One region of the Pseudundibacterium arcticum genome, then DNA from elsewhere that is predicted to be linked to it. Evidence: predicted binding sites of a transcription regulator. Region 1 holds the regulator's gene; each other region holds the start of a gene.
What was found. The regulator FNR, encoded in region 1, switches genes on or off when oxygen is low (the NO sensors DNR and NnrR bind a similar motif). The targets are predictions, from matches to a motif close to TTGATNNNNATCAA.
Positions count from the first base shown of each region.

Region 2: the regulator FNR is predicted to act here: its motif matches at 4,492-4,505, upstream of paaA (1,2-phenylacetyl-CoA epoxidase subunit PaaA).
Region 3: the regulator FNR is predicted to act here: its motif matches at 5,781-5,794, upstream of ACFOFO_RS12685 (serine protein kinase).

Region 1 is NZ_JBHRTP010000036.1:80,440-87,326, reverse strand. It holds gene ACFOFO_RS12425 (efflux transporter outer membrane subunit) at 1-963, shown strand, start outside; gene ACFOFO_RS12420 (bacteriohemerythrin) at 1,384-1,818, opposite strand; gene phbB (acetoacetyl-CoA reductase) at 1,887-2,609, opposite strand; gene fnr (fumarate/nitrate reduction transcriptional regulator Fnr) at 3,147-3,911, shown strand; gene ACFOFO_RS12405 (hypothetical protein) at 3,970-4,209, opposite strand; gene ACFOFO_RS12400 (FixH family protein) at 4,220-4,759, opposite strand; gene ccoG (cytochrome c oxidase accessory protein CcoG) at 4,899-6,296, opposite strand; gene ccoP (cytochrome-c oxidase, cbb3-type subunit III) at 6,550-6,887, opposite strand, start outside.
Region 2 is NZ_JBHRTP010000002.1:84,773-91,659, forward strand. It holds gene styB (styrene monooxygenase NADH-dependent flavin reductase subunit StyB) at 75-584, opposite strand; gene styA (styrene monooxygenase subunit StyA) at 627-1,913, opposite strand; gene ACFOFO_RS00600 (LysR family transcriptional regulator) at 2,039-2,926, shown strand; gene paaX (phenylacetic acid degradation operon negative regulatory protein PaaX) at 3,314-4,351, opposite strand; gene paaA (1,2-phenylacetyl-CoA epoxidase subunit PaaA) at 4,591-5,592, shown strand; gene paaB (1,2-phenylacetyl-CoA epoxidase subunit PaaB) at 5,612-5,896, shown strand; gene paaC (1,2-phenylacetyl-CoA epoxidase subunit PaaC) at 5,917-6,672, shown strand; gene paaD (1,2-phenylacetyl-CoA epoxidase subunit PaaD) at 6,666-6,887, shown strand, end outside.
Region 3 is NZ_JBHRTP010000038.1:47,390-54,276, reverse strand. It holds gene purT (formate-dependent phosphoribosylglycinamide formyltransferase) at 1-254, opposite strand, end outside; partial or broken gene ACFOFO_RS12700 (YaiI/YqxD family protein) at 482-944, opposite strand; gene ACFOFO_RS12695 (SpoVR family protein) at 1,135-2,532, opposite strand; gene ACFOFO_RS12690 (DUF444 family protein) at 2,541-3,713, opposite strand; gene ACFOFO_RS12685 (serine protein kinase) at 3,754-5,712, opposite strand; gene eutC (ethanolamine ammonia-lyase subunit EutC) at 6,414-6,887, opposite strand, start outside.

The DNA of each region.
Region 1 (6,887 bases):
CGTGCCGTCGACAGCGCCAGCGCCGGTGCGCAGGCCAGCGCTGCCGATCTGGCGTCGGCACGATTGTCGGCGCAAGGTGAACTGGCTGTGAACTATTTCTCGTTGCGCCAGACCGATGCGCAGAAAAGACTCCTGGCCGACACTATCGATGGTTACCAACGTTCGCTGCAGATCACGCAAAACCGCTACAACGCAGCGATCGCCACCAAATCCGATGTCCTGCAGGCGCAGACCCAGCTGGCCAATACCCAATCCGATGATCTGGGTCTGACACGCCAGCGCGCGCAGCTGGAGCATGCAATCGCCGTGCTGATCGGCAAGGCACCAGGCGACTTTGCACTGGCGCCAATAGCATGGAAAGTCACCGTGCCGGACATACCGGTCGGTCTACCGTCGACGCTGTTGCAGCGACGACCCGACATCGCCGCCGCGGAACGTCGTGTCGCGGTCGCCAACGAACAAATCGGCATCGCGCAATCCGCCTTTTATCCGAACCTGAAACTGAACGCCTCCTACGGCTTCGGCGCCAGCCAGGTCGCCGCCCTGTTTAGTGCATCCAACAACGTCTGGTCGTTGGGACTGTCTGCGGCACAAACCCTATTCAATGCCGGCGCGACCAGTGCACGCGTCAGCGAAGCTCGGGCGTCGCACGAACAAGCGGTAGCGAGCTATCGGCAGACCGTGCTGACCGCATTCCAGAACGTCGAAGACCAACTGGCAGCGACGCATGTGCTGGGGCAGCAACAGGAATTGAATCGTCAGTCGTCGCTGGCCGCCGACCAGGTAGAGCAGCAGGCGCTGAACCGCTACCGCGCCGGCCAGATCAGTTATACCGACGTCGTCACCGCACAAACGGCGGCACGAAGTGCAGGACGCACGCTTATACAAGTGCAGGCAGATCGGCAGACGACGGCTGTTGCCTTGATACAATCGCTGGGTGGTGGTTGGCAAATCGCACCATGAACTGCAAATCAAATTGCGGTTCATGTCGGGCGAAATTCTGCATCTAGGCAAGCGAATATGTGCTCGTTGGTTGACCAAATTGCATGCCACGAGCCAAAATTTCGCAAGGCCTCCAAGTGCGGAGTCTGACTCGCGCGCCGGACTCAAACCAGTCACCCACAGTAACGATCCGCGCCAATGCAGCAGTTCGGCGCGGCTTGACCTGGCTCGCTCCGCATGACGGCTGCATTGAAAAGTAGTCTATCGTTAATGGGACTTACGCAAAATGCGTAATTCCGTAGGATGGGTGCAACCCATCATTGAGCTCCAATGGAGAAAGATGGGTTGCACCCATCCTACTTTCTTTCTCGTTTGCGTAAGTAAAAACGAACAGGATCTCTCTATCGTTCACGCTTAACATCGGAGGTTGCGCAGCGCGCCTTACGACATCGTTTGCGGAATCGTGATTGCGGATGGATTCGCTTGGAAGCCGGCCAGATCGAGCGCGACGGCCAACGCGATATCCATGGTCGACATGTGCCGCAGAAACCACTGCGGCAATAATTCGATCACTTTCCGCGCCGACGCGCACTCGCCCTGCATGACGTCCGGTACGACATGGTGAAGCGCGCTTAACACGCTGGCATGCTGCTCGCGATGACTCCGGAGCATGGGGAAGTCGATCTCTTCCATCAATGCCTCTTCCTCGCGGAAATCTCGTTCTATCTCGGCAATCAGCGCAAACAGGCCGGCACCGAATTCACGGTACGGCGCGGTCAAGAGGTGCGCCAATTCTGCGACAAGCGCCTTGTGTGCGTCGTCCATCGCGGGAACGCCCGACGACATCTCTGGTGACCATACGAGCTCTTCCATCATTCATCTCCTTGCGCTATGTCTTGCGAAGCATCGTTCCGGAAATCCAGGTTCGATGCGTTGATACCGCTCTAGGCCATGTACTGTCCGCCGTTAACCGCAATGGTTGCGCCGGTGATGAAGCCGGCGTCATCGTCGGCGAGAAATGCCACCATGCGCCCGATGTCGGCCGGCGTGCCCAGGCGTCCAATCGGGATACTGGCGATGATCGCCTGCATGACTTCATTCGGCACCGCGGCGACCATGTCGGTATCGCAGTAGCCGGGCGTGATCGCATTGACCGTGACATTCTTGCGTGCACCTTCCAGCGCGAGCGCCTTCGTGAAGCCGAGTATCCCGGCCTTGGCGGCGGCATAGTTGGTCTGGCCGAATTGGCCCTTCTGGCCGTTGACCGAGCTAATGTTGACGATGCGGCCGAAGCCGCGTTCTCGCATGCCTTCCACGACATTCCGGGACATGTTGAACATCGAGCCGAGATTGGTATTGATGACGCGCCACCATTGCTCTGGTGTCATGCGGTGCAGTACCGTGTCGCTGCTAATACCGGCGTTATTGACCAGGATATCAACCGGACCCAATTCGCGTTCCACTTGGGCGATACCGGTGCGGCATGCTTCAAAATCTGCAACATCCCATCGAAAGACAGGGATCGATGACGCTTCCGCAAACGTCCGCGCGGCATCTGTATTTTTATGATAGACCGCTGCGACTTGATGGCCTGCGGCTTGAAGCGAAATGCAAATCGCCTTCCCCAGACCTCGAGTTCCACCCGTGACGAGCGCGGTTCGGCGCATGACCCTCTCCTTTTGCGTGCTTCGATAGTTCCCTGGCTCGGAGCGGTCCGAAAATTGGACATCAACCCATCATTTCTCGGAGATAAGCCGCGCATACCAGGCAACGATAAGACAACGATGTCATTTCCAGCCGGCATTCTTCAACAGGCAATCACCACCAGACAAAATGTAACTGGTAGGGTTGGTTGAGTCATTAGCCCCACTTGATCCACGTCAAAAATTGGCAAAACTCTGATCACACGCTTGATAACGAAGTTGCGCACGGCGCGGGGTGATGGCGTGCAACCGGGGCATGGTCTGTGTCGGTGTCAGCTGTGGGGTGGATCCCGTTCGTCATATGGAGCAGTGTGAAAGATCTTGGATCGCTCCACAGAACGTAATCGATGGCTGCACCAAAAGGCAGGAGATTCAGAGTGCAAAGTCGCATGCAAAGCTCAAGCGGGTTGCCGGAACTGCGCGGCGTTTGTATGTCCCGTATATTTACTGTACATTCGATCATCAATGCACAATGCGATTTACCTTTCGGCAATACGCGCCATGAGTCAGCCAATTTCTTACGTCACATCACCGGCCTTGAATGTCCATGCATTGAAGGCGAGCTGTGCCAACTGCAGCCTGCACCAGTTATGCCTTCCCATGGGCTTGGATGACGCGGACATCAATCGGCTTGACCAGATTATCGGCCGTCGTCGTCGTGTATTGCGCGACGAGAGTCTTTACCGAATGGATGATCCTTTCCGAAACCTCTATGCGATTCGGTTTGGGCATTTCAAGACTTATCAGATCAATCCAAGCGGCGAGCAGCAGATCACCGGTTTCCAGATGGCTGGCGAGTTGCTGGGGATGGATGCAATCAGCGCTGACCGGCATCATTGCGACGCCGTGGCGCTGGAGGATAGTGAAGTATGTGAAATTCCCTTTCCGCGGCTGGAAGAACTGTTCAGCCATATCCCCACGTTGCTGCATCATTTTCACAGAATCATGAGCCAGGAAATCACCCGGGAACAGAATGTGATGCTGTTACTGGGAAATATGCGCGCGGAACAGCGATTTGCGGTTTTTCTGGTCAATCTGTCGTCGCGCTATGCGGCGCGCGGTTATTCGCCCACCAGTTTCCAGTTGCGGATGTCCCGCGAGGACATCGGCAATTATCTGGGTCTGACCATCGAGAGCATTAGCCGGCTGCTGTCCCGGTTCAAGAAACAGGGCTGGCTCAAAGTCGATAAGCGCGAGGTACAACTCCTCGATCCAGTGATGTTAAAAGCGCTGGCGGCCGGCACAGAGAGCTGCAGCCCGATGTAATCTCAATCTCAGTCCACACCATGACGGTATGGCGCAGGGGTGGAGCAACGCTTCCACGTCAGAACGGCGGGCGGCGATCACGTGGCACATTGACCAGGTAATAAGTCAGCATGCTCGCCAGCGAACAAAATATCCAAAAGAAGAAGAAACCGAGGGTGTAAGCGGCTATCCGCGACAACTCAATTTGATGACTGAGATGCAACAACCCATCCGGATCGAACAGCGAAAAAAAGCAGCCTTCCGCGACGATCGCCGCTAAAAAAGACGGCCATAGTATGTTCATCGCAAGTCGCAGCATATGTTCCCCTTCAGTCGGCAGGCGGTAAATCCGCCTTGATATCGATGGTCTGCTGCTGCGGCCATTTCCAGATGCCGATCAAGCGCCAGTCGCGCCGTTCACTCTCAACCAATACCTGCCAGCGTGCCCTTTCCAGCATCGGCAATTCGACGCTGAATTTGCCGCGCTGATCGGATTGTGCTTCAAGTTTGAGATCTTTTTCCGGCTGGGTTGCATGGGCTAAATGGATCCGGATTTTACCGGCCGTAGGCACACCGAAACTCAGAAGCGTGCCTTGCAGCTTACCGGTGGCAGCGTCGTAACGGCCATTGAATGACAACCCCAGTCGGGTTGCGACGCGGTCGCGGCGCAGATCCTGATTGATGGTCTTTCCCTGCATGTAGTAGTCGTCCACTACCAGCGCGTCCTGCTTCGAAAATGCCAGCCAGCTGGTATATGAGCCAGCCAGGATAACCACGACCGGCCCCATCATCAGCAGCCATGGCCAGAGGTGCGCATACCAAGGCATCGCCCGGGTGGCACGATCGATTAACGGGGATGCGGCATGCATGACATTCTCCTTGGTGTCTAGAGCGGTTTTCCGTCGCACGTACGGGAGTCAAGGTCGGGGCGAGAAGCGCAGCCGTACGGATTGTACGGTGAGCATCGCAGGCCCGAGATTGGCCCTGTAGGTGCGGCGGAAAACTGCTCTATTTCGGAACAAAAAATACTGCGTTTTCTTTCACCTGCAGGTACTCATCATCCAGCGCCTTCAGTTCGAATACGATTTTGTTCGATCCGGGCTTACCTTTCCCGTGAGTGACGCGTACCCGAACCGGCACCGCAAGGGAACCCGTCCGTTCCAGCACCACTTCATCCGGCGTAGCCAGCGTGATCGACTCGATCCCCGACACAGCAATTTTGTAACGGTGGGATGTTTCCGCCGTGTTCATGATCTGCAGCCGGTATACGTTCTCAATCATGCCTTCTTCCACCTCTCGCCCCATTGCACCACGGTCGCGAATGACGTCGAGTTTAAGCGGCGTACGCATGATCAGCGCGCCAAAGAACGCCGACACGATCAGCAGCAGCAAACCTGTATAGATCAGCACGCGCGGACGCAACACGCGCTGTCGCATCTGTTTGAGCGACAAGCGATTGGTCATCGCATGATCGATCGAAAAGCGAATCAACCCAAGCGGTGCGCCGATCTTTGTCATGACCGAGTTGCAGGCATCGATGCAGGCGGCGCAACCGATGCATTCATATTGCAAACCTTGACGGATATCGATGCCGGTCGGACAAACCTGCACACACATCGAACAATCGATGCAGTCGCCGCGCTGCGCGTCCTGCGCCCCGACTTTGCCGCGTGCACCGCGCGGTTCGCCGCGTTCGCTATCGTAGGTGATGATCAGCGTGTCCTTATCGAACATCGAACTCTGGAAACGCGCGTACGGACACATGTATTTGCAGACCTGCTCGCGCATCCAGCCGGCATTACCATAGGTTGCCAATGCATAGAACAAAATCCAGAACCATTCCCACGGTCCAAGTGCAAGTGCGGTCACTTCATGCAGCAAAATTGTTATCGGCGTGAAATAGCCGACAAACGTCAGCCCGGTCCATAGCGCAACCGCACCCCAGGCGCCATGCTTGGCAATTTTTCTCGCAAACTTGGTAGCCGAACCGGCCTGTTTGTCGAGCCGCATTCGGGCAGTGCGCGCGCCTTCGATCTTGCGTTCGATCCACATGAAAATTTCTGTATATACCGTTTGCGGACAGGCAAATCCGCACCAAACGCGCCCGGAAACCGCGGTAAACAAAAAGAGCGCGTAGGCACAGATGATCAGCAGCACCGCCAGATAAATGAAATCCTGAGGCCACAGCACGACACCGAAGATATAGAATTTACGCGCACCGAGGTCGAACAGTACCGCCTGGCGACCATTCCAGTTTGCCCACGGCAAGCCATAGAACACCAGTTGCGTCAGCCACACGCATGCCCAGCGCAAGCGCGCATAGCGTCCCTTTGCTTCGCGCGGATAAATCGCCTCGCGCGCAGCATACATTTTGATGACAGAGACTTGTGGTGCACCATTACTCATCAGGATTTACTTCATAAATGGCGAAACAAGAAAGCAGGTTGGCACGTGATGCGCACGCTGATACGACGATTGAACAACGCATCGGTACCGGCCTCCCACGCTACGTTCAGTGTCCAGTGCAACTCCAGAATTTTTACCGCCCGTTACTCGAATTTCAGCAATAAACAACCGTGAATTTCTTCCAGGCTGAGGTGGCCTTGTAGGCAACTCACGCTACGGGAGCAGCGCGTATAGCGTTCAGTTAACTCTTTAATTACTTTTGCGCCAGCGTCGCTGTGTCATTCGACAAGCTCCACACATACGCCGCGAGCACATGCACCTTCGCCTCGCCCAGAAAATCCTCGAATGCGGGCATCGTGTTATTACGGCCTTTGCGGATGGTTTCCATGACGGTTTCCGCGCTACCACCGTACAACCATATCTTGTCGGTCAGGTTCGGTGCGCCGAGCGCCTGCGTACCATGCGCGTCCGCGCCGTGACATGCGGCGCAGGCACCGAATTTCGCTTTGCCAAATACCGTCTTGATCGGATCGGCAGTCGAACCCGACAGATTCAATACGTAGTGCGCGACGTTTTCCACATCCTTGTCCG
Region 2 (6,887 bases), on a different contig from region 1:
GGCTTGAGTTCCGAACTGGCGAGTCTTTCTCGGCTATGGGCTTCACACCCAAAAAAGGTGCAGCAGCGAGGGATTTAACAGCCCTCCAGTGCTTGCCGGTGGTAGCGGCTTGCAAAAAATATCAGCGGCGAGCCTTCGTGGTGGCCACATGCGACGACCTGGGCAATGAACAAAGTGTGATCTTGCACTTGAATGCGTTCTATAATCTCGCATTCAAACCAAGCCAAACTATCCCGGACGGTCGGCACCCGTTCGCGAACGACAAAGTCAGGCTCGAGAAGCGTATGTGGACGGCCGCCAAAGTGTACTGAGTAGCTTTGTTGGTCTTCGCGCAAGATACTCACGCCGTACCCTCCTTGCCGGCTAATCAGCTGATGCATCTTGCCGGCCTTTAGTGAGACCATCACGGTAGGCGGCTCGAGACTTATGGAAGTAAAGCTACTGACTGTCATTCCATGTATGCCTCCTTCGTCGTCCTCGGAAGCAACAATGGCTATCCCGGTAGGAAAATGGGAAATCGCCTTTCGATACCGAACCGGATCGGGTGACGCCGCACCGGGAAAGGGAGCGCAATTGGTTTCCATAAGTATCCGTCCTTAACTTGGAAATGAAAGAATGTCGCCGTTTTACTGCATCGAAAGTTCGGCGTTCTCAGCAAGTGCCAATGCGGGGCTTTCGGTACGCTGATATTTGGCGCACCAGGCGCGCATGCGTTCCGGGCTGGCGAAACAATCCCATTGGCGCTCTGGATAATTGAAGTTGTCGGTGAATTCGTCGGCTAGATCACGATGCTGACTCAATGCGAAAATAAACTGCTGCAGTTCCACGGGCAGCAATCTCAAGTTGGTCAACATGTAGTTGGTCCACCGCGTCGCGCCTAGAACGCGATCCTGCCGCCGGAGGTTGACATGCTCGCAAAACCGCTCGTCGAATACTTCATGGCGAATAATTTCTTCGCCCACGATCCAGGCTGCATAGGACGCCATGTTTGCACCCTGCCCGAGCACTGGGTCTACTACCGCTTGAACATCTCCGAGCGCAAGAGCTACCTTTCCGCCGTCCAATATGATGTGGCTGGTCCTGACCGTCGGTGTTACTCCTCCCTGCAGGATGTCGAGCGGTCCATTGGCCAAGTCGAATTCCTTTTCGTCGATCCGTTCTGCAACCGTGGGATGGTGTTTCCGCAGTTTATTCAGCAGAAGATCAAGGAAGGCACGCGGGTTCTCGTCGTACTTCGTTTTAGCGAGAATTTCCATGTCTCCACCTGGAATATTCTCTATGACCAATGCGGTTACCATACCGCCGAACGACACGGTTGGAATCTCGATCATTTCACCGTGCCCAGGGGAAAATGTCATGGTTACGGCCCGGATCGGCGCTTCGGAAATGCCTTTGAACAATCCCACGCAGAGCGCACGCTGTGGCTGTTCAAAGGGGGAATGGTCAGGCTGGTGCTGAAACATCTGTCCGAGTGGTCCTTTCCCTGTGCAGACAACCAGCAAATCAAAGCGCGCAGCGACTGTGGGCACGTCCTCGGCTGTCAGCTCCTTGTATTCGATTTTTCCGCCGCGGTTAAGAAACTCCTCCATCAGACGAGGCTGAAGGAGGCGATAGTCCACTCCGCGACTGGGTGACCTGAGATCACCATAAAATTTGAGTGGATTGGGACCGCCGATATAGTAGTAGTGACCAAAGTATCCATATTTTTTGGAAGGCCAGTGGTCTACGCCCAACGCAATCTCTCGCTCGATTGTCACGCTATGATGGGCCACGGTATTCAATAGGCGCAATCCGGCGTAGGCTTCAGGTGGGCGGTCAGTAAAAATTGTGACGTCCACATCGTGTTGCCTGAGAAACAATCCCAAATGCAAACCAGCGGTTCCTGCGCCGATAATCCCGATCCGTTTATTCATTCCTGTCTCCTTCGGTGGTTGTGTTTAAAAGAATCTGAGGCAAAGAATATGGACTATTGATTCGATATGGAACCCCATAAATCCGTATAATATATATTCCAAATCGGCCTTAATGCGGGTGTGCTGTGGATGGTCTTCAGGGATACAAGGCGTTCATTCGAGCGATCGAAATTGGCAGCTTTTCCGCTGTGGGAAGGGAGCAGGGCATTTCGCAGTCGACCGTAAGCAAGCAGATTGCGTCGCTTGAGGCGACCCTTGGGGTTCAACTATTCGCCCGCACTACCCGCAAGGTACGCCCCACTGCCGAGGCCCTAAGGCTCTACCCACATGTGCGTCAACTTTTAGATGCTTTGGGAGGAATGAAGTTGCCCCAAGATGGCAAGCAAGACAAGGCCAGCGGAATCCTTCGTATGTCGATGCCAAGTTCATTTGGCCGTAAATGCATTATGCCGCTGCTTCCGGACTTTCTTGAACAACATCCGCAAGTGGTTTTTGACATTCGGTTTACCAACCTTTTGGTCGACCTAGTGGAAGAGGGACTGGAATTGGCGATCCACATTGGTAATCTGCCGCCCAGTACGCTTATGGCCCGTTCCTTGGGCATTGCTCAACCCAAGCTCGTCGCGACACCCGCTTATCTTTCGCGGCGCGGCCGTCCCGAATCCCCGGTCGAGCTAACCGCCCACAATTGCATTGCATATGCGAGCACAACAAAGCATAGCCGCTGGGAGTTTGAATCGGAGCAAGGACGACAGGTGGTTGACGTGTCAGGATCGGTACGTGCGGACGATTTGGACGCGGTTTACGATGCCGTGCTTGCTAATCTCGGTATTGCGCAGGTTCCGGATTGGGTGATCGGCTCGGACATCCTGAACGGTCGTGTCGAGTGGCTTCTTCAGGATTATTATTCGGTACCTCAGCCTATCAAGTTCATTTATCCTCAAACGCGGTTTCTTTCCTCACGTGCGCGCTGCTTCATCGATTTTGTAGTCGAACGTCTAAAACGCTATTGAGGGTGTGATGAATCTTGAGCAAACATTGCAGCAGCCTGATTGAACATGACGCAAGCCTCGCATCGCGCGTGCCAGCGCGTTTGGATATACACAAGAACGGCGCGGTGAGCGCAAATTGTGCGATGAGTATTTTTTGTTCGTTGATGAATTCATTCAGTGCCTTGACTTGAAAAATAAACCCGTGACATTGACGATCGCCCAGCTGCCCGTTTAGTTATGTTGGCGATACGCAGGCGCGTGAAAAACTAGCAGTCTATCGGACTTAAATCCTTGTCGTTATATCAGGATGGTGCGCTGGTCGCCTATGACAGTCTAAAAAAGCTAGGCATATGTAACGATGCCTGGCTTTTGGATAAACGGCCGACTGATCCGACACAGCTTCAATGCTTAGGTCAGCCCGCCGAATCGCTGATAAAAGTAGGATGCGGCCTCCGGTGCGTTTTCGTCTTCGCGGCGCAAGGTATCGAGTACGTATTTCTCGGCATTGGCATACGCGGCGTGGTAGATCTGATAGCACAGGTCATACGCGGTTTTGCCAGGCCAACGTGCGGGCAACAGTTCCAGCGGTAGTTGCGGATCGTGTAACTGCGCGCGGCGGAACTCGTGGATGGCCAATGTACGGACTACGAACGCCTGTTCCGGGTCAAGCGCATTTTTCATGTTCAAGAGTTTTGGCAGTGACGCGAAGCGCTCGATATAGTGCTCATAATCGGCGACCACCGATTCCAACTGCCAGCATTCTTCAACCAGGTCACTGAGCGGGCGGCCATCCACTAGTTCTGCCTCGGATGCGGTGCAAACAAAGACCGTGCCGCGCACGCCGACCCGATTGAGAATTTCCCCGATCACTTGCGGATCAGCACTCGGATGTCCGAAAATTGCCGGTGCTATCATCCCGAAGCCTTCCCACAGCAACTCCTTGCGCAGCCCGGAACGTTGTGCCGCCGTGATCCCGCCGGAGGTCGCGAACAGTAGCGTCCATTTCCCTTGCCACGGCCTGTCCGATGGTGCGTACACACGCTGATACGCACGCTCGAAACGGCTCGACGAAGACGCATTCAGCGCATACAGGCTACGCCGGCCTTCACGTGTGGCATCTAACCATCCTTCTTCCGCGAGCCGGAACACGCTGGTGCGTACGAGTCGGTCGCTGATGCCGAAAGGTGCCAGCAGCTCAATCAGGCTGCCCAACCACACTTCGCCGCCATGAGGCGTAATCGCGTCACCGAACAGCGTCATCACCACGGATTTGGTGCGTGGCGGGCTGTGCGCCAAAAATTGTTCAATCCACTTCTTGATTGCTGGGTTTTTGGTCGACGGCATAGTGACAATGAAAATGGTTTTTGTGCAATGCGGAATAACAGGCGCATCGAGGCTGGTAAATGCCAGGAGCGCTGCCAAACCGCCAAATGATACAGGTATCACGGCATTTCTTAGGGCTTGGGCGGCAATCATACATTTCAACATGATACAAATAATTAAAGTGATACGTGAAATAGTATTTACATCATAATTTATGTATCGTATGATGAATCCTCAGTTAAACAAGATCCAGCCGAAAAGAAATGACTTGGATCAAGCCTTTCGAATTTGCCCAACACCGTTTGGCGCTCCGTGGAGCGGAGTCGGCAAATTCGCAATTCGTTGCATAGGAGAGTAAGGCCATGTACGCACAATTGGTGGAAACCGGCAGCAAGCACATACGCTCCCTGGATGAGATGGCGCCTGAAGAGCGCGCGTTTCAGCAACGCGTCGATGAAGGCATCAAGATCGAGGCGAAGGACTGGATGCCGGAGGGTTACCGCAAAACCCTGATCCGGCAAATCTCGCAGCACGCGCATTCCGAAATCGTCGGTCAACTGCCGGAAGGCAACTGGGTCACGCGCGCACCGAGCCTGAAGCGCAAGTCCATCCTGCTGGCGAAGATCCAGGATGAAGCAGGTCATGGCCTGTACCTGTACAGCGCCGCCGAAACCCTGGGCGTCTCGCGCGACGAGTTGCTGGGCGGCCTGCATTCCGGCAAGGCCAAGTATTCCAGCATCTTCAATTACCCGACCCTGAGCTGGGCCGATATGGGCGCCATCGGCTGGCTGGTCGACGGCTCCGCCATCATCAACCAGGTCCCGCTATGCCGCTGTTCGTACGGTCCGTATGCCCGTGCAATGGTGCGCGTGTGCAAGGAAGAATCGTTCCATGCGCGCCAGGGCTACGACATCATGCTGGCGCTGTGCAACGGCACGCCGCAGCAAAAGCAGATGGCGCAGGATGCATTGAACCGCTGGTGGTGGCCGTCGCTGATGATGTTCGGCCCATCCGATGCGGAATCGGTCAACAGCGCACAATCCGCCGCATGGCGCATCAAGCTGTTCTCGAACGACGAGTTGCGCCAGAAGATGGTCGACCAGACCGTGCCGCAAGCCCAATTCCTCGGCTTGACTGTGCCCGACCCCGACCTCAAGCTCAATGAAGAGACCCAGCATTACGAGTTCGGCGAGATCGACTGGACCGAGTTCAACAATATCCTCAAAGGCAACGGCCCTTGCAACCGCGACCGCCTGCGCACGCGCGTCAAGGCGTACGACGACGGCGAGTGGTTTCGCGATGCGCTGGTAGCGCACGCCGACAAACAAGAAAGCAGCAAGGCACAGACGCAGCTTGCTGCCTAAATTTCCAAAGGAGAATTTCATGAGTAAAGAATGGCCCCTGTGGGAAATTTTCATTCGCAGCCAGCATGGCCTAGCGCACAAGCATGTCGGCAGCCTGCACGCGCTGGACGCGGAAATGGCAGTCAACAATGCGCGCGACGTGTACACCCGGCGCAATGAAGGCGTCAGCATCTGGGTGGTGAAGGCGGACCACATCACCGCCAGCAGCCCGGGCGACAAGTCGGCGTTGTTCGAGCCGTCCAACAGCAAGGTATATCGCCACCCGACCTTCTTCCCGATGCCGGAAGAAGTCAAAAACTTGTAAGCCGGCGCGGAGACAATAAAATGGCGGATCCACAATTCGAATACCTGCTGCGCCTGGCGGACAACGCGTTGGTATTGAGCCAGCGCCTGTCGGAACTGTGCGGCAAGGGCCCGGCGCTGGAAGAAGACATGGCATTGACCAACGTCGCGCTCGACCTGATCGGGCAAGCCCGTTTCTGGTTCACCTATGCCGGCGAGATCGAAGGCGCCGGCCGCGATGAAGACCAGCTGGCGTTCCTGCGCGACGCCCACGAATTTCGCAACCTGTTGCTGGTCGAGCAGCCCAACGGCAGCTATGCCGATACGCTGGCGCGGCAGTTTTACTTCGATGCCTGGCATTACCTGTTGCTGGAAAAGCTGGTGGATTCATCCGACGAACGCATCGCCGCGGTCGCTGAAAAATCGCTGAAGGAAGTGCGCTATCACTTGCGTCGCAGCGGTGACTTGATCGTGCGTCTGGGCGACGGTACCGAGCAGAGCCATAGCATGATGCAGAACGCGGTAAACGACCTGTGGATGTTCACCGGTGAAATGTTCGAGGCGGACAAGGTTGATCAAGCCATGCTGGCGCAGGGCGTCGCACCGGATCTAGCCAGCCTGCGTGCGCCCTGGATCGATCATGTGACCGAGATCTTGCAAGAAGCGACGCTGGAGGCGCCGCCGATCGACGCATGGATGCAAAAGGGCGGCAAGCAGGGTGTGCATACCGAGAAGCTGGGTTATCTGCTGGCTGAAATGCAATTCCTGCAGCGGGCTTATCCAGGCGCCACATGGTGAGCGCCGTGACTGCAAGCACCGAGCAAATCTGGACTTGGCTGGCCGAGGTCCCCGACCCCGAAATTCCGGTAATTTCGGTGGTCGACCTGGGCATCGTGCGCGATGTCGCGTGGGAAGGCGAGGTATGCATCGTCACCATCACGCCGACCTACAGCGGCTGCCCGGCAATGCTGGTCATTGCCGAATCCATCGAAGCAGCGCTCAAGAGCCGCGGC
Region 3 (6,887 bases), on a different contig from region 1:
TCAGGCACGACCAGATCGGGTTGCTCTTGCGCGATCAGGGCCGCCAGCGCCTTGCCGTCCGTCATGTCGATCACATGAGCGCGGTGCGCCACCTGATGGCCGGGCGCGCCCGGATAACGGTCCACCGCAATCACTTCGACGCCCAGCCTCTGCAGCGCAATGATGACCTCTTTGCCAAGCTCGCCCGAACCGAGCAACATGACTTTGGTGGCGGACGGCGATAAGGGCGTGCCAAGGCGGTTCGGTATCTTCATATGGGCTGTCGGGAATGGAGGTCGGATGCTAGTCGAAATTAAACAAAAACAGGCACGGGTGATTGCCCTGAGGAAAATCTGTTTGGGCAATAAAATGGCGTAACCGACAATATCAAATTTTTGCAGTTTTGGACAGCCAAACCGTCATGCTTGCTGCAGAGCAGCATATGCTAAACAGTCGGCGCTTCATGGTTTGCGCTGCGTTGATTCAATGCGAACCGATGCGTTTAATTGTGTATTTGCGGTATCAAAAAACGGTCCAGCTGATTCGCAAAAAGCTGCCGGTCGCGTTGGCTAAACGGCGCGGGGCCGCCAGTTTCGAACCCGCTGCTGCGCAGTTCCTGCATCAGGTTGCGCGTGCTGAGGCGCTCACGGATGTTGTCCGTGGTATAGAAATCGCCGTGCGGATCGAGTGCATGCGCACCCTTTGCCAGCACCTCGGCCGCCAGCGGAATGTCGGTCGTGACCACCAGGTCGCCGACCTGAACCAGCGCCACAATCTTGTTGTCGGCGACATCAAAACCGGACGGCACCTGAAGCGTCCTGATCAACAGTGACAAACAGTGACGGCGCAATGCGGTGCGTCTTGTTGGCGACCAGTGTGAGCATGCAGGAAGTGCGTTGCGCGGCGCGAAACAGGATTTCCTTGATGACGAGCGGACAGGCGTCGGCATCGATCCAGATTTGCATGTGGTGTCCAGTGGAAGGCGGACGTCGCTTTCGTGACGATCCGTTTTGGCCTGCGTGGCATATTACGATGATTTTTTATCATCGCAATACACCATCCAGTATTTTTTAATGCCCAATGACTGCGCGGGGAATACGCCTGTTTTGACAGATACTCCTGTCAAAATGCAGGTAATTCGGTGACCGGGAGCGCCTAGCTCGCAAAATTGCTCTTGCTGCTGACGCGGCGCGGGTCGCCGCGACGATCGACCGTATGCAAGGTCACTGGGCGGCGCCAGATGCGTTCGACGTAATCGAGGACCCGCATCGCACTGTCGGTGTCGAGGCCGCCACCGTCGCTATTGGAATCGTGCGTCAGTTCCAGGCTGCCGTCGAGGTGCAGCAGGCTGGCAGCCACCCTTGGTGCGCCGTAATTGAATTTGGGCGCGAGGATCGCTTCTCGCACCGCGTGAATGTCGCGGTCGGCGATCTTGATTTCACCATCCTGATCGGCCTGATAGACGAACAGTCCCAATTTTTCCGCCAGGTCCTCGTCGAGATAATTGCGGATGAAGCCGAAGTCGTCCTCTTCCTTGCATATTTGGCGCGCCGCCGCCAGGCCGCGGGTTTCGATGATGTGTTCCCACATCGAAAAGCCGAGGTGATACGGGTTGATCGACAACGCGACCTGGTCTCCGCTGGCATACGGTCGCACCACGTCGGAGTGGGCCTTGATGGCGGACAGATACAAGTCGTGCGGCAGAAAATCGGCCTCGCGCAGCAGTCGTGCATGCCAGTACGAGGCCCAGCCCTCGTTCATGATCTGGCAGGCAAAGACTGGATAAAAATAATACGATTCTTCGCGCACAGCGAGGAAGATGTCGCGCTCCCAGCCTTCCAGATCGGGCGCATAGTTGGCGATGAACCACAGCAGATCGTATTCCGGTTGCGGCGGAATCGGCGCGCGTGAATATGTCGGCTGCGGTCTCGATGCCGTTTTCTCGCCAGGCAGATTCTGGTAGCGCTTCTGAAAAGCGGCGGGTTCGAAGCCAGCGCCGGCAGGTACCGCGCCGTTGTTGGTGTCGTACGGGCGGCGGTGCAATTCCTGATTAATGTCGATATGCGGCTCCAGCGCCAGCGCTGCATCAAGGATCGCTTCGACCCGTTGCTGACCGTACTGTGTCAGCGCAGCCTCGATCCGATGTGCACGTGCTGCGGCCTGCTCCAGAATATGACCGCCGGCCATTTCCATGAAGCGGGCGAACAGATGGTTGTTCTTGGCGAAATCGGCATGGCCAAGCACATGGGCGGTGACCAGCGTATTTTCCGGTAGCGAGTTGTTCTCGACCAGATAGGCATGGCAGGGGTCGCCCGGAAACATCACCTCGAAGATACGGGAATGTCCCATGCTCTGGCGGATCAGCTGATGGATGTAACGCACGCCGAACGACCAGTGGCGCATCCGTACCGGTAGCCCATAGACGGCGATTTCCATCATGAAATTGTTCGGGACCAGTTCAAAATCGACCGGGTAAAAATCCAGGCCGAGCTTGGTCGCGAGCTGCTCGATGCGCTCGGCATAATCCTTCAGTACAGGGGCGGGTGTGTTCATGGGTGTGCTCATGCCTGCGCTCCCGCGTGCTCTGCCTGCTGCACAAAAAATTTTCGGATGGCCTGCCAGACATCATTCGGATTAGCCAGCACGCTACTGCCGATCTGGGCGCCGTTGCGCTCGAGTTCATCGCATATTTTCATCATTTCTGTCTTGTTTGGCGGACGCATGCCCGGTAGCGTTTCGACATAGCCGATGTAGTTCATCTGTGCGGTCAAGTGGGCCAGGAGTTCTGCCGCGGCGCTGCGGTCCTCGGTGAAATTTTCGCCATCGGAAGCATAGAACAGGTAGCTGTTGTATTGAGCGGGGTCGAACTGCTGATGCAGCAATTCCTGTGTCAGATGGAAAGCGGTCGATGCCATCGTCCCACCTGAACCGGCGACCTGGAAAAATTCGCTTTCCGAAAATTCCCAGGCTTGGGTCGTATGTGCAATGAAACGGGTCTCGACTTTCGCGTACTTGCGGCGAATACCCTGCAACGCGAAGAAGAAGAACGTCTTGGCCAGTTTGCGTTCGGCATCAGTCATGCTGGCCGACACATCCACCGCGAAGATCACGACTGCATTGGTCACCGGCTTGTGACGCTTGACCAGTTGGCGAAAGCGCAGATCATCATTGGTGAATGGCGCCGGATTTACCTGAATCGCGCGCCGCTTGATCGCTTCCTTGATGGTGCGCCGACGATCCAGCCGCGAGCGGGCACCGCGCTTGTCCCAGCCTTCGCGCACCAGTTCCTGCTCATCACTGCCGCTGGAGCGCTTGGGAATGAGATCGGGCAGCTTCAGTTCTTCCCATAGCCAGTCGACGATGTCGTCAATCTTGAACTCGAGTAATAGCTTGACCCCGCCATCCTCGTTGCCGCCGCGCCCGTCGTCGCCGTCATTGTCGCCCGGGCGCGGGGAGGAGGGGCGCAACACTTCGCCCGCCTCACCTTCACCTTGACCGGCACCGGTCTGCGACTCCTTGTCGGCCAGCCGGAACCGCGCATGCTCCAGCAAGCGCACCGGCACCTGCACGGTGCGATCCTGGGAACCCGTGATGACATCCGGGCCGGCGATGATGTCGGCCAGATGGCCCTGGACCGCCTCGCGGACTTTTTCATTGTGCCGCAGCCAGTCACGTGCGCCGCGCGAGAACAACTCATACCACGGCGTTTCGGCAAGGATAGTGTTACGGTTCACATGCCTCCTTTAGACTCGAAAGTCAAGCCGCCACGTCAGGTCATTCCTGCGCCAGTAACGTGGTGACGTAGTTGAGCGCTTCACGTGCGCTATGCAGGTCGTAACCGTATTCGTCGACCAGCCGTTTTTCGACCACCGAGATCTTTTGCTTCACTTCTTCATCGGGGCGGGTATTCGAGCTGACCAACCGCAATACATCCCGTCGCTGCTCGAACAGATACTGCTGGACCGCCTCGTGCAACTGGGCGTGGCTGTCGAGCGTGAATTTTTCGCCGCGCTTGTAGGCGCCCATGGCCTTGCGCACGACCTCCTGCCGGAATGATTGCTTGCCGGAATCCGAAATCTGGATTTTTTCCTCGACCGCACGCAGGAAACGCTCGTCCGGTTTGCGCTCTTCGTTGGTGATCGGATCCTTGATCTGACGGTTGTCGAGCGTCGCTTCGACTTCATCCAGGTACTTGTTCAGCAAATCCTGCGCTTCCTGTTCGAATGACACGAACAGCGCCTTGTGCACGTCTTCCTTGACCCAGCGGTTATAAAAGTCCTTGCGTGCCAGCACCAGGTAATCGACCCATTTACGTTTCTTCTTGGCCTCGATGCGGGCATCGCTCTCAATCCCGTCCTTGATCGCAAGCAAGACATCCATCGTCGTCAGGCTCTTCACATCGGACTGGATGATCGCATTGGACAGCGCATTAATGACAAAGCGCGGCGAGATCCCGGACAAGCCTTCGTCGGGCAGCTTTTCCTTTTGCCTGATCCGGGTTGCTTCGGCCCGGTTGACGCCTTCGACTTCTTCATCCCCATGGATCCTGACCTTCTTGGTGAGTTCGGCTTCTTTGTCATCATTTTCATGCATCCGGGTCAGGATCGCGAACACTGCGGCCGCATGCAGCACATGGGGATCCAGATGGACGTCACGGAAGGCCGGTGCGGCCGATGAAATCAGTTTTTTATAGATCCGCGCCTCTTCCTTGTAGTTGAGCGTGTAGGGCACCTGGATGATCACCATACGATCCAGCAGCGCCTCGTTTTCGCTTTCCTGCAGGAACTTGCGGAATTCGGCCAGATTGGTGTGTGCGAGAATCGTTTCGTCCAGGAAAATCAGTGGAAAACGCGATACCTTGACGTTCTTTTCCTGAGTCAACGTCAGCAACAGGTACAGGAACTCGCGTTTGACCTTCAGGATTTCGATCATTTCCAACAGCCCGCGGCTGGCCGCGTAGACCGCGCCCGACCATGACCACGCCCTCGGATCGCCTTCATCGCCATATTCCGCAACCTTGGACAGGTCGACCGACCCGACCAGATCCGCCAGATCGGCGGTGGTGGGATCGTGCGGCGCATAGGTGCCGATCCCGATCCGGCCGGCTTCCGAGATGAAGATGCGTTCAATCGGCATCTGCATGAAATCGCCGTTGTATTGATCCTCGAGTCGCGCGCGGCAATACGGGCAGATTTCGCCGATGACTTCAACGCCGTAGGTAGTGCGGAACGATGGGCGCAGGGTGTGCGGCACCAGATGCAACGGTGATTCGTGCACCGGGCAACCCTGGATGCCATACAGTGCACCGGCATCGGTGTAACTATATTCTTCTAGGCCACGTTTCAGCAGGATTGCGAGGGTCGACTTGCCACCCGATGGCGGGCCCAACAGCAGCAGCAGGCGCCGCCCAACTTCAGAACCAGCGGCCGCTGCCTTGAAATAATCGACCACGCGCTCGATCGCTTCATCGACGCCGAACAATTCGTCCTCGAATAGCCGGCATCGGAAATGACCATGTTGGTCTTCACAGCCGGTCCAGCGGATCATGTCCCACATATATTGGTGCGAACTGCGCGCCACACCTTGCGTGTCGGCCGCCAAGATGCTGGAGACAAAGTCGGAAAACGGTCCAGACCAGTGTGCAGCTTTGTGATCCTTGGTAAACGCTACCAGGCTCTTTACAAAATTTTCTTGCTGTCCAACCCGATTTGGATCCAGATTATCGTGGTTCATCCTTATCCTCCCAACCCAAATGAAATTGGGTCCTGATTCAGGTATAGCGCAAAACCTTGGACATTTTTTTGACTATCATCATGTCTTCCATGAAATATGCGCCAAATAAACAACTTGCAATCACGGCAAGTGCAATATTTTCTCGTAAAAGCTAGTCGGCGAGGTCTGACCGACGCCCGACGCCTCCAAAAAATGCCAGCCCGTCATGTGGCCGGCGTACGGCTCGTTCCGAGGTTGTAGATCACGATGTGTGTCGTTTCCCATGACTGAAAAACACCCGCTCACAACAAAACCTCCCGTCGTTCAGAGGTATCAATATGTCGGGTCTCATCTGTTTAGGACCCGACAACTAGAAACTGATGATTCATTAATTGTATATTCATTCGGCAATTTTCCGCTGCAAAAGTTCATGCAAATATAGTCATAATCTGTAACGAATTGCATCATGGCGGACGCGGAAATCATTCACGGAAATTCTATTTTCGCGGGGATAGGGATAAGAGTGGTCTACATCCACTTTGTATGCAAGCAACAATTACAGTGGCAAAGTGCTGCCAGCAAGAAATCATTTGTCGTCGCGTTGGATGCAAGCTCCGATTACCTTGATTATAAAAAGGTAGCACTGCGGCGGTTAACCCGGCACGTCGCTGATGAGCAAGGCGATTACAGGCATTGCTTGCTCTGCGACTGTGGAAGAGCGCTTATTCCAGCAGGAAATTTTTTTGCGGCGCAGTCAGCAGGCCAGGGTCGCCCGCCGTTTCGTCCTTGAGGTCGACGCCGGACAATTGTCGCTTGTGTGACTCCGACAATAAATAGTGCAACTTGTAGGCGGCTTCCTCATAGCGCAGTCCAGCAGGGCGCACGTTGGAGATGCAATTGCGGCTGGCATCGGTCAGCCCGACGCGCGGCATCCAGGTTAGGTACAAGCCCATGCTGTCCGGCGAGCTTAATCCCGGCCGTTCGCCGATCAACACCACGACGGCCTTGGCGCCGAGCAATTCGGCCACTTCGTCGCCGACCGCAACCCGCCCTTGCTGGACGATGCTAATCGGTGCGATGGACCAGTTTTCCGCAGCGATCCGGCGCTGCAGGATAGTCAGGAATGGCGCTGCGTTCTGCTCGATTGCCAGGGCCGACAGGCCGTCAACCACCACGAATGCCACGTCGTACGGGCG